One region of the uncultured Psychrobacillus sp. genome, then DNA from elsewhere that is predicted to be linked to it. Evidence: riboswitches for the same ligand, from Rfam matches in the RefSeq annotation. Region 1 holds a riboswitch; each other region holds the start of a gene.
The links. A riboswitch is a leader RNA that binds a small molecule or an ion and turns the genes downstream of it on or off. The one in region 1 is predicted to bind cobalamin.
Positions count from the first base shown of each region.

Region 2: it holds a riboswitch for cobalamin, as region 1 does, so the genes downstream of both, Q0371_RS18860 (hypothetical protein) here and Q0371_RS03090 (ABC transporter substrate-binding protein) in region 1, are expected to answer to the same signal.
Region 3: it holds a riboswitch for cobalamin, as region 1 does, so the genes downstream of both, Q0371_RS00320 (hypothetical protein) here and Q0371_RS03090 (ABC transporter substrate-binding protein) in region 1, are expected to answer to the same signal.

Region 1 is NZ_CALIED010000015.1:36,266-39,431, forward strand. It holds gene Q0371_RS03080 (DUF1963 domain-containing protein) at 1-521, shown strand, start outside; gene Q0371_RS03085 (hypothetical protein) at 685-822, shown strand; cobalamin riboswitch at 1,201-1,343, shown strand; gene Q0371_RS03090 (ABC transporter substrate-binding protein) at 1,464-2,417, shown strand; gene Q0371_RS03095 (iron ABC transporter permease) at 2,410-3,166, shown strand, end outside.
Region 2 is NZ_CALIED010000091.1:23,822-26,987, forward strand. It holds gene Q0371_RS18840 (aminoglycoside adenylyltransferase domain-containing protein) at 1-23, shown strand, start outside; gene Q0371_RS18845 (GNAT family N-acetyltransferase) at 26-532, shown strand; gene Q0371_RS18850 (spore germination protein GerW family protein) at 545-937, shown strand; gene Q0371_RS18855 (VanZ family protein) at 979-1,452, opposite strand; cobalamin riboswitch at 1,565-1,755, shown strand; gene Q0371_RS18860 (hypothetical protein) at 1,925-2,464, shown strand; gene Q0371_RS18865 (helical backbone metal receptor) at 2,468-3,166, shown strand, end outside.
Region 3 is NZ_CALIED010000005.1:10,745-13,910, forward strand. It holds gene Q0371_RS00310 (zinc ABC transporter substrate-binding protein) at 1-594, opposite strand, end outside; gene Q0371_RS00315 (hypothetical protein) at 885-1,061, shown strand; gene Q0371_RS00320 (hypothetical protein) at 1,371-1,589, opposite strand; cobalamin riboswitch at 1,816-2,009, opposite strand; gene Q0371_RS00325 (MFS transporter) at 2,113-3,166, shown strand, end outside.

The DNA of each region.
Region 1 (3,166 bases):
TTTTTTTAAACGAACTCCCTTACGTACCGGAGGAATTAAAAAATATTCAACTAATCACCATTTATATGGATTTTAGTGTATATAATCATTTAAACAATGATAATTTAGCATCTTTTTTTATGATTAATTGCTATACAAGCCTCAACGAATTACATAAAATAAACGATCAATCTGCAAGGATGAAACCTTTTCCATTAAAACCGAAACTAGTTGAGAATGATGCTCCCGCCTGGGACTCTGAGGATATACCACCAGAAATTGTAGACGAGATTTTACGCATTGAATTAGAGGATGCCATCGAATATTACGATGATATCGTGGAGGATATCTATCCTATGCATAAGATCGGTGGATACCCCTCTTATACCCAGAGCGGAGTCTCCTATGGTGACGAATATCCCTTTGTCTTTCAGATAAGCTCTGATGCGAAAGCACAATTCAACATAGTAGACAGTGGTAGCTTCTATTTTTTCTATAATCAAGACAAACAAGAGTGGATTGTGTACTGTGATTTTTATTAATAGCAGGTAAAAAAAGTAGTAATTGATTAAAGCTCATTTCAGTAAAAGTTTTTTTATATTATTTATCTCAAAATGTTTTGATTCAATTATTCCCTTTGTTTTTAGATATATTAAGAAGATGGAGCGAATTTCAGTTGCACACAACTAAGAGAGGGTGTTCTTTTTGACTGGATGGAAAGAAGAAAATAAACCAAATATCCTGGAAACGGCACGAGAACAATCAAAAGCAACGAAAAAAATACTAAAAGAAGTAAGAGAAACGATTGATAAAAAAAATGATGAAAACAAGAAATCGCGATGAAAAACTACTATATTAAGCTTTTTTAAGGTTAAAGTTGTTCGTGTTTTATATATCATAAAAAAGTCTTTACCAATCAACCACGAACCTTTTCTAATAATTGATTGTAGCGGCAGGCGGCGACTCCAGCGGGAGGAGGGAGACAAATAAGACATCACAACCACGCGCGTAAGCGATGGGTGAGGGCTTATCGCTCCCCTCGCGGAAAGCGTCCGCCAGAGCGGAAATCAATTCTACTTTCCACATTTAAAAGCATATAAACTTCAATATTCTTTATTAATCGTTCGTATTGTTGAAATGTATAAAATGTATGCTTTTTCAAATACCGACTTCAACTCGACAACATCTAAATATAAGGTATAATAAATGCAAGAAACAATAGAATAACATTTGCTTAAAGGTGCTCTAGTTATCGGTTACTAGAGTTAAAAGGGAAGCTGGTTAAAGTCCAGCGCGGTCCCGCCACTGTAAGTGATGCATATGCATCATAAGCCAGAAAACCTGCCTTTACGTACACACCCATTACCTACGCGGATAGGTCTGGTGTAGGTCCGCTTTCGGTTTTTCGTGGCTGATTTATACCTATCTATCTCTCATCCTAGGATGGGGGATTTTTTGTTGTCTATATTTAGGAGGAATAAAGGATGAAGAAACTGTGGTTAATTATTGGAATGACCTTGCTGATTTTAGGTGGTTGTAATGAGCAAGAGACACTTCCAACAGAAAAAGAAAGTAGCCAGGAAATTGGTAACTCAGAAACGGCATTCCCACTTACACTGACGGATGCAGTAGGACAAGAAATTACGCTAGAGGAAGCTCCGAAATCAATCGTATCCATGATTCCAAGTAACACGGAGATTCTATTTGCTTTGGGACTAAATGAGGAAATTATCGGTGTTAATGATTACGAAAGCTATCCAAAGGAAGCGTTAGATAAAGAAAAAATTGGCGGGATGGAATTTAACATTGAAAAAATTATCTCTTTAAGTCCGGATATTGTATTCGCTCATGAATCCATTGTTTCAATGGCAGAGGCAGGATTACAGCAGCTTCGAGATGCTGGTGTAAAGGTATTTGTGGTACAGGATGCAAAGGATTTTAACTTAACCTATACAACTATTGAACAAATTGGCCGAGCAACGGGGAAATATGAGGAAGCACAAGCCGTTATAGAGGATATGAAGGCAAAGGTTGACGAAATTCAAGAAAAAGTTGCAAAAGTAGAGACAAAGAAAACAGTATTCGTAGAAACTTCCGATGTACCAGAAATCTATACTCCTGGTAATGGGACATTTATGCAAGAAATTTTAACGATGGTCAATGCAGAAAACATTATGGCTGATCAAGATGGCTGGTTTCAAGTTAACCCAGAGGAAATAGTAAGCCGTAACCCAGATGTAATGTTAATCACCTATGACTACGTGGAAGGAATTGTAGAAAAGGTGAAGCAGCGTGATGGCTTTGACACAGTGACTGCCATTCAAAACGATGAGGTGGTACAAGTGGATGAGGATGCAACGAGTCGTCCAGGTCCACGTTTAGTAGAAGGCCTAGAGGAAGTGGCTAAGGCTATTTATCCGGAGGCATTTAGTGAGTAAATCAATGATCGGTTATACCTTGTCACTGGCTACGTTAATCGTAGCCATTTGGCTAGGTGTGTCGGTCGGATCTGTAAAGGTACCGATCAGTACTTTATGGGATACGGGTACAGATGCGATTGCAACAAATATCGTCTGGAAGATTCGCATGCCGCGAGTTATACTCGCAGGATTAGTCGGAGCATCCCTGGCAATAGCGGGAGCAGCTTTTCAAAGTCTGCTTAAAAATCCGCTAGCCGATCCTTATACATTGGGAGTGTCGTCCGGAGCATCGGTTGGTGCAGTGGCTACACTCTTTTTTGGAATATCAGTACCTTTTTTAGGAATGTTCACCTTGCCTGTTTTCAGTATGGCAGGGGCGTTAATCACTATGCTGATCGTCATTTCCTTTGCGAAGCTAGTTGATCGAGCGATGAAGATGGAAACGATTATTTTAACAGGCATTATCTTTAGCTCGTTTCTCGGCTCAGTCATTTCCTTAATGATTGCCTTAACAGGGGAAGAGCTGAGACAAATTATCGGTTGGTTACTTGGAAGTGTCTCTATGCGTGGCTGGAGCTATGTTCAAATGGCATTGCCGTTTATGATAATTGGTTCACTTTTATTATGGTTGAACCGTAGGGAGCTAAATGCAATGCTGTTTGGAGAAGAACGGGCACAGCATTTAGGTGTGGAAGTGAAGAAACGTAAAATGATGATTCTAATAGGAGGGTCTATGCTTACCGGGACCGCTGTAGCTGTATCGGGAA
Region 2 (3,166 bases), on a different contig from region 1:
CACGCTATTTTCAGGAGGTATAGAAATGGAAATTAGAAGATTAATAGGTGATGATGCAGAGGCATATTGGCAGCTAAGGCTTGAGGCACTGCAAAATAACCCCGAAGCATTTGGTACTAGTTATGAAGAAGCTATTCAAAGAGAAAATCCAATTGAACGAGTAAGAAGCAATTTTCAAGTAAATGGGAATTATACGTTCGGTGCATTTGAGGGAGATAAATTAATCGGTATGGTTACTCTTTTACAGGAGAGTGGCTCAAAAATGAAGCATAGAGCAAATATATTTGCGATGTATGTTAGTCCGCACGGGAGAAGAAAAGGTGCCGGTAAGTCCTTAATGGAGCAGGCGATTAAACAGGCAAGAGAAACTAATGAAATTGAAAAGATTAATCTCTCCGTAGTATCTAGTAATGAGTCTGCAAAAAATTTATACCTGCAGCTAGGATTTAAAGTATTTGGAACAGAAGAAATGGCTTTAAAGGAAAGAGATGTTTATTACGAGGAACATCATATGACCCTTATATTAAAATAAAGGAGAGATAGTATGGAGGAAAAGACAAGTAAACAAAAGGATAATACCAAGCTGCCTATGATACAAACACCAATACGTTCTATTTTTGAAAAGTTTTCTAGAGAAAAGGATGCTTCTTTAATATACGGGGAACCAATCATTATGGACAATAAACGGATTCTGCCAGTAGCCAAAGTGAACTACTTCGTAGGTGGAGGAGGAGGCGGTGGATTTACAGACGAGCAAAATGCTAGTGGTCAAGGAGAAGGAGCAGGTGGTGTATTTTCGATTAAACCAGTTGGAGTTTATGAAATCACCGAGGAAAATGTAAAATTCAAGCCTATACTTCCGATTAATCAATTACTTACTGTGTTCTCCATTATCACCTTAGGTCTTGCCTTCCTATTAAAGAAAAGTCGAAAATAAGTTCTTTAAATAGCTTAATAGAAAAACGCTACCTTTTAAATTTAGTGGGTAGCGTTTTTTCTATTCTTTAACCATTGAACAAGCGTTAGCAATAGCATGGCAAAAATTGCGCCACTTGTATCTAATAGAACATCCTGAAAGAGTGCAGATCGTCCACTCGTAAAGGATTGATGAAATTCATCTGCTGCCCCTAAAAGAAAGGTAATCAGTATTGCCAACAGCTTTCGATTTCTTATTTTCGGTAAAGCAATATAAATAGCAAAGCAAATTAATCCAAAATAAAAAAAGTGTGTTCCTTTTCTAATGATAAATTCAACAAATGCATAATAACCACGTTCCTCGACAGAGACATAAAATCCCCAATAAGGAATATGAAATAAAGACAAAAAGGACTCCAATGGCTTATTCGGAAGCCAGTTTTTAAGCACAGCCTCTAAAGATTGCTGCTCGGAAGTTTGACCCGAAGCAATAAATACAAAGAGAATTAAAAGTAATAGTGGGATATATTTTTTCATATAAAAACAGTAGCATAAACTGAACAAGAAACAAACTAATTACAAGTTTTAACACTAGATAACCATTTCTATCCCAAAATGATACGCTATGGTACACTTACGATAAGTGAATAATTTATTGCAGGGAAAAGGTGCTGACTTGTCAGCTTAATTGGGAATTCGGTGAAAAACCGAAGCTGTTTCCGCAACTGTAAATGCAGATGAAATAAGAAAAATACCACTGTTGACCAAACGTCGATGGGAAGGTTCTTAGAGTAAAATGATGCATGAGCCAGGAGACCAGCCTTTTCTTGAACGTATAAATACTCTTCGGAAGTTAAGGGGTTGTACGGCACGTGTCTATTTTTTCGATTGAATTTATAAAACGATAAATAGTATTGCGCCGCCCTTTTTGGGGTGGCGTTTTTTGTGCTGTAAGAGATCGAGTATTGTATTGCATATGTTCACATTTACTAGGGAGGGAGGGGAAAAGGTGAAAAAGGACATGCGTTATATTTGTTATCCGTTTATGAGAGAGAAGCCTTCTACAGTAGACTTTGAGATTCGAACGGACTCACTGACGACACGTATCGGCTTGGCTGCTTCTTTAACAAAAGATATTCCAAGAGTATATGAGGACCTCATGTATTTGGCCCCGATGGCATACCACTTAAATGGGTCTGTCAGAGGGAAGCTCGCGATCCATGGAGAAGATTTACAGATCCTCAGCGATATGTACGATTCCTACGTAAGCAAAGTAGAAGGAAGAGTAGATATATTCGTACTTCCACAAGGTTCAACGGCTGCTTGTGAGTTGCACGTATGTCGAAGTGAAGCAAAAAAGTCGGTCAGAGCTTTACATAAAGTCTCTTTAGAAAGAGAAGTACCTGAGATTTTATTTGACTACACGCAGCTATTAGCAAATGTATTGTTTGCAATGGCGGTATATGTAAACAAGTATCATGGAGTTGACGAGATTCAATTTGTCAGTAAATCATATCCCATGAGAAAAAAGAAAGAATTGGGGGATTAACATATGAATAAACAATTAAGAAATTGGTTAGCGGTACTAATACTTTCTATCTTACTTGTAGGCTGCCAAGAGGCTGAAAAGAATACAGCTGTTGAAACAGATTCTGTACAAGAAGTAAAGGAATACACTGTAACGGACGATATGGGGAACGAAATTACATTTGAAGAAGTTCCCGACACGGTTGTGTCTCTACAACCAAGCAACACAGAAATTCTATTTGCCCTTGGCGTGGGAGATAAAATAGTAGGAGCTACAGAGTATGATACCTATCCAGAAAAAGCATTGGAAATTGAAAGAATTTCCGATTCTATGAGCTTTAATGCAGAACGTATTTTAGAGATAAACCCAGATGTTGTGATTGCGTATACAACCGGTTCTGAGGAAGAGCTTAAAGTGTTGGAAGATGCGGGTTTAGATGTTTTTGTCATTCAATCGGCACTGTCATTTGAAGACGTCTATGGTGATATTGAACAGTTGGCCGCAGTAATGGGAGTTGAGGATAAAGGAACAAACCTTGTTAACTCTATTAAAACTACTATTCAAAGTGTTGAGGACAAAGTATCGGGTGTAACTAATCAGAAACAAGTTTATTTTGAGATAAGCCCCTCTCCTGAAATTTTTACAACTGGTAAAAATACGTTTCAACAAGAAGTTTTGAATAATGCTTCTGTTGTGAATATTTTTGGAGACCAAGAGGGGTGG
Region 3 (3,166 bases), on a different contig from region 1:
ATCATGGGCAGTAACAAGCACTCGCTGCTCCTTTGGTATTTCACTAATACGTTCTTTCGACCATTCATTTAGCTCATCTAGTTCTTGAAAAAACTTAATTTCATTTTCCTTAAATTGCTCTTCGTTAGTAGAGAATTCTTTTGTAAGTGTTTTGGTGATTTCCTGAGTTGCAATCTTCCACACATCAATATCAAACCAAATATGGGGATCAAATAGTTCAGGATGAGCTTCGTCATTTAAAATTCTTTCCTTTGGAACTACTTCTCCAATGGCAACTACCGATTTCTCTTTTTTCATCTTCTCAAAAATATCACTCATTTTTCCTTCAAGCTCTAGCCCATTGTAAAAAATGATATCCGCGTCCTCTAATACTTGTAAATCACCTTGAGTGGCCTTGTAAAGATGCGGGTCTACTCCTGGTCCCATCAAGGATTTAACTTCTACCATATCCCCGGCAATCCTCTTTACGGCATCAGCAACCTGACCTGTAGTTGTAACTACTAGTGGCTTATCAGCTTCCGCCTTTCCATTGTTTTTGTCATTACATCCAGCCAATAAAACCATAGCAAAAAATAATAAAAATATTTTTTTCATGTACTACACTCCTTTTCCTTTGTTATAAATTATTTCCTGCGGGAAACTTTTAGAATAAAAAAATATAAATTTCTTAAAAGATAATTATTTTCCTTAAGGAAACATTTGTTCAATAGGTTAACTAATATTATTTGAATTGTCAAATTAATTTATGCAAAAATGGAAAAAATGTGATTGTCTATTTTAGGAGTTGGAGTGAGCCAATTTTAATTAGCCTAAACTGAAATTTTCGTCTGTCTTTAATACAAAGTGCTATACTGTATAAACAATGATAGTGGGGAGGTAATGTAATGCAATATTCAAAATCTAAAATGGAAGAGCTTGTTAAGTTCAGTCCTGATTTAGCTAAAAGATTAAAGGAAGTAATGAAGGAGCATGATTTAGAAAAAAGCTTTGCTCTGAAGGCTTTGTATCATTCAGAGGTTAAAGATGGCGGTAAATATCAAAGGGATTATCAAGATCTATAGGAATTAGCGAACCAAATGACTAACGTCATTGGTTCGCTTTTTTAATTATTTTAAGAGTCAATTTCATAATTCTATTTTAAAAAGCAAAACACGAACAAATAGTAGAAAACAATGATTTATATATGCTTTTATATGTGTAGAAGCATAATTGACTTCCGCTCTGACGGACGCTTTCCGCGTGGTTGTGATGTCTATCTGTCTCACTTATTCCGTAGGAGTCGCCGTCTGTCGCTACAATCCATACGGATAAAATGTTCGTGTTAATCGGTAAAGCTCTATTTATGAAATTGACTGACATATGTATTTTATTTATTCCTGCTTTATTCCAGCAATCTCTTGTTTAATCTGACGGTGTGCAACATTTAAGTGGTGAAGAAAAAGATTTCTTTCTTCTATACTCCATACTGAGTTAAGCTCAATTTCTTTTTTCATTTCCTCAAAGGTAGACTGTAGAGATATCGAGGTACTTGCAACCTGGTTTGTCATTAATACTTGCTTAAATTGCTCCATAAAAATCTCTTTTCTCATTTCCAAAATCCTTTCGTTTTTAACATAAAAAGCATCCTCTTTTTTATAAAAGAGGATGCTTAGTTAGTATGATTTAATAGTCAGTACGCTAGGAAACAAATAAAAACCACGATTAAATAAGGAGTATGTTCACTCCAGTGATTTTAGTATGTTTTTTCGTACGACAGTATTTTCAAGCTTTGCTTGGTCATAGCTGCACTTAACACCTCCTATCCTCGTAGGGTCGTGGTGTGTACTTGAAATAGGCAGGTCTCCTGGCTCATGGTCATCGCGTTACCTTCCTTCCCGTAGTATTTATACATACAGTGGTTTATAAAGTATTGCTCACATTTACAGTTGCGGGACAGCGTCGGTCTTCCACCGAACTTCCCTTTTAAGTTCTTTTGCAATTAAAAGAACACCTAAATCTACACATTATTTAATTGTTCTTTCACTATAACATAAAAAAAGTTAGTCAATATAGCAAATTTGGATAAGTCGTGGACTGCTTCTCTTTTTATAATCAAGTGGAGAGGTGAGGTAAATGAGTAGTTTGAAGAATCCATATCGGCTGTATATTTATATTTGCTTTCTATCGCAATTATTTTTTACTTTTATATTTACAGTCAGTTTGTTGTATCAAGTAAGTGTTGTTAAGCTGGATCCGTTGCAACTTGTTTTAGTGGGAACTGTGTTGGAGATAACCGTATTTCTCTTTGAGATTCCAACTGGTATCGTGTCTGACTTAAAGAGCCGGAAGCTATCCGTTATCATTGGTTACTTTCTAATAGGAGTTGGTTTTTTATTAGAAGGATTGTTTCCTTTTTTTATTACGGTTTTATTGGCTCAAGTGGCATGGGGGATAGGGTATACCTTTACTAGCGGGTCATTGCAAGCATGGATAGCTGATGAAATAGGAGAAGAAAAGGCATCATCTGCATATATGAGAGGAGCTAAGGCTGGAAACCTAGGCCAATTGGTTGCCATTCCGTTAAGCGTATTAATCGGCTCCTACCTAATCCATCTACCGATTATAATAGGAGGATTATGTATGATTGGGTTGTCTGTTTTACTAATAATATTTATGCAAGAGAATCATTTTAAACCTTTGAAAAGAAGCGAAAGAATTGGTGCATGGGAGACAATGAAAGAGAACTTGGATAAAATCATTCTTTTCTCCAGAACTAGCTTTATACTTCGTATGCTATTTCTAATCGCTCTGTTTATAGGTTTTTATAGTGAAGGTTTTGATCGTCTGTGGCTTCCTCATCTATTAGAAATGGCTAAAATAACTGCCTTGCCCATTGAACGACTGGTGCTATTAACTGGAGGAATTCAATTAGTGGTCGTACTGCTGTCATTTGTGCTGCTTCACTTTTTAAATAAAAGTACGATTTATCAAGAATTGCACCGAATATATATCGCTCTTTTTATTGGTTGCTCCAGTATAGTAGTAGCATTAATAGGCTTTGCATTTTCGAACTATATTATTGGTTTGTTTATTTGCTATGTAATAATACAAGTTAGTCGGAAGGTAATGTACCCATTAGAGGACATTTGGTTAAATAAAATCATACCAGACTCTTCTACTCGGGCAA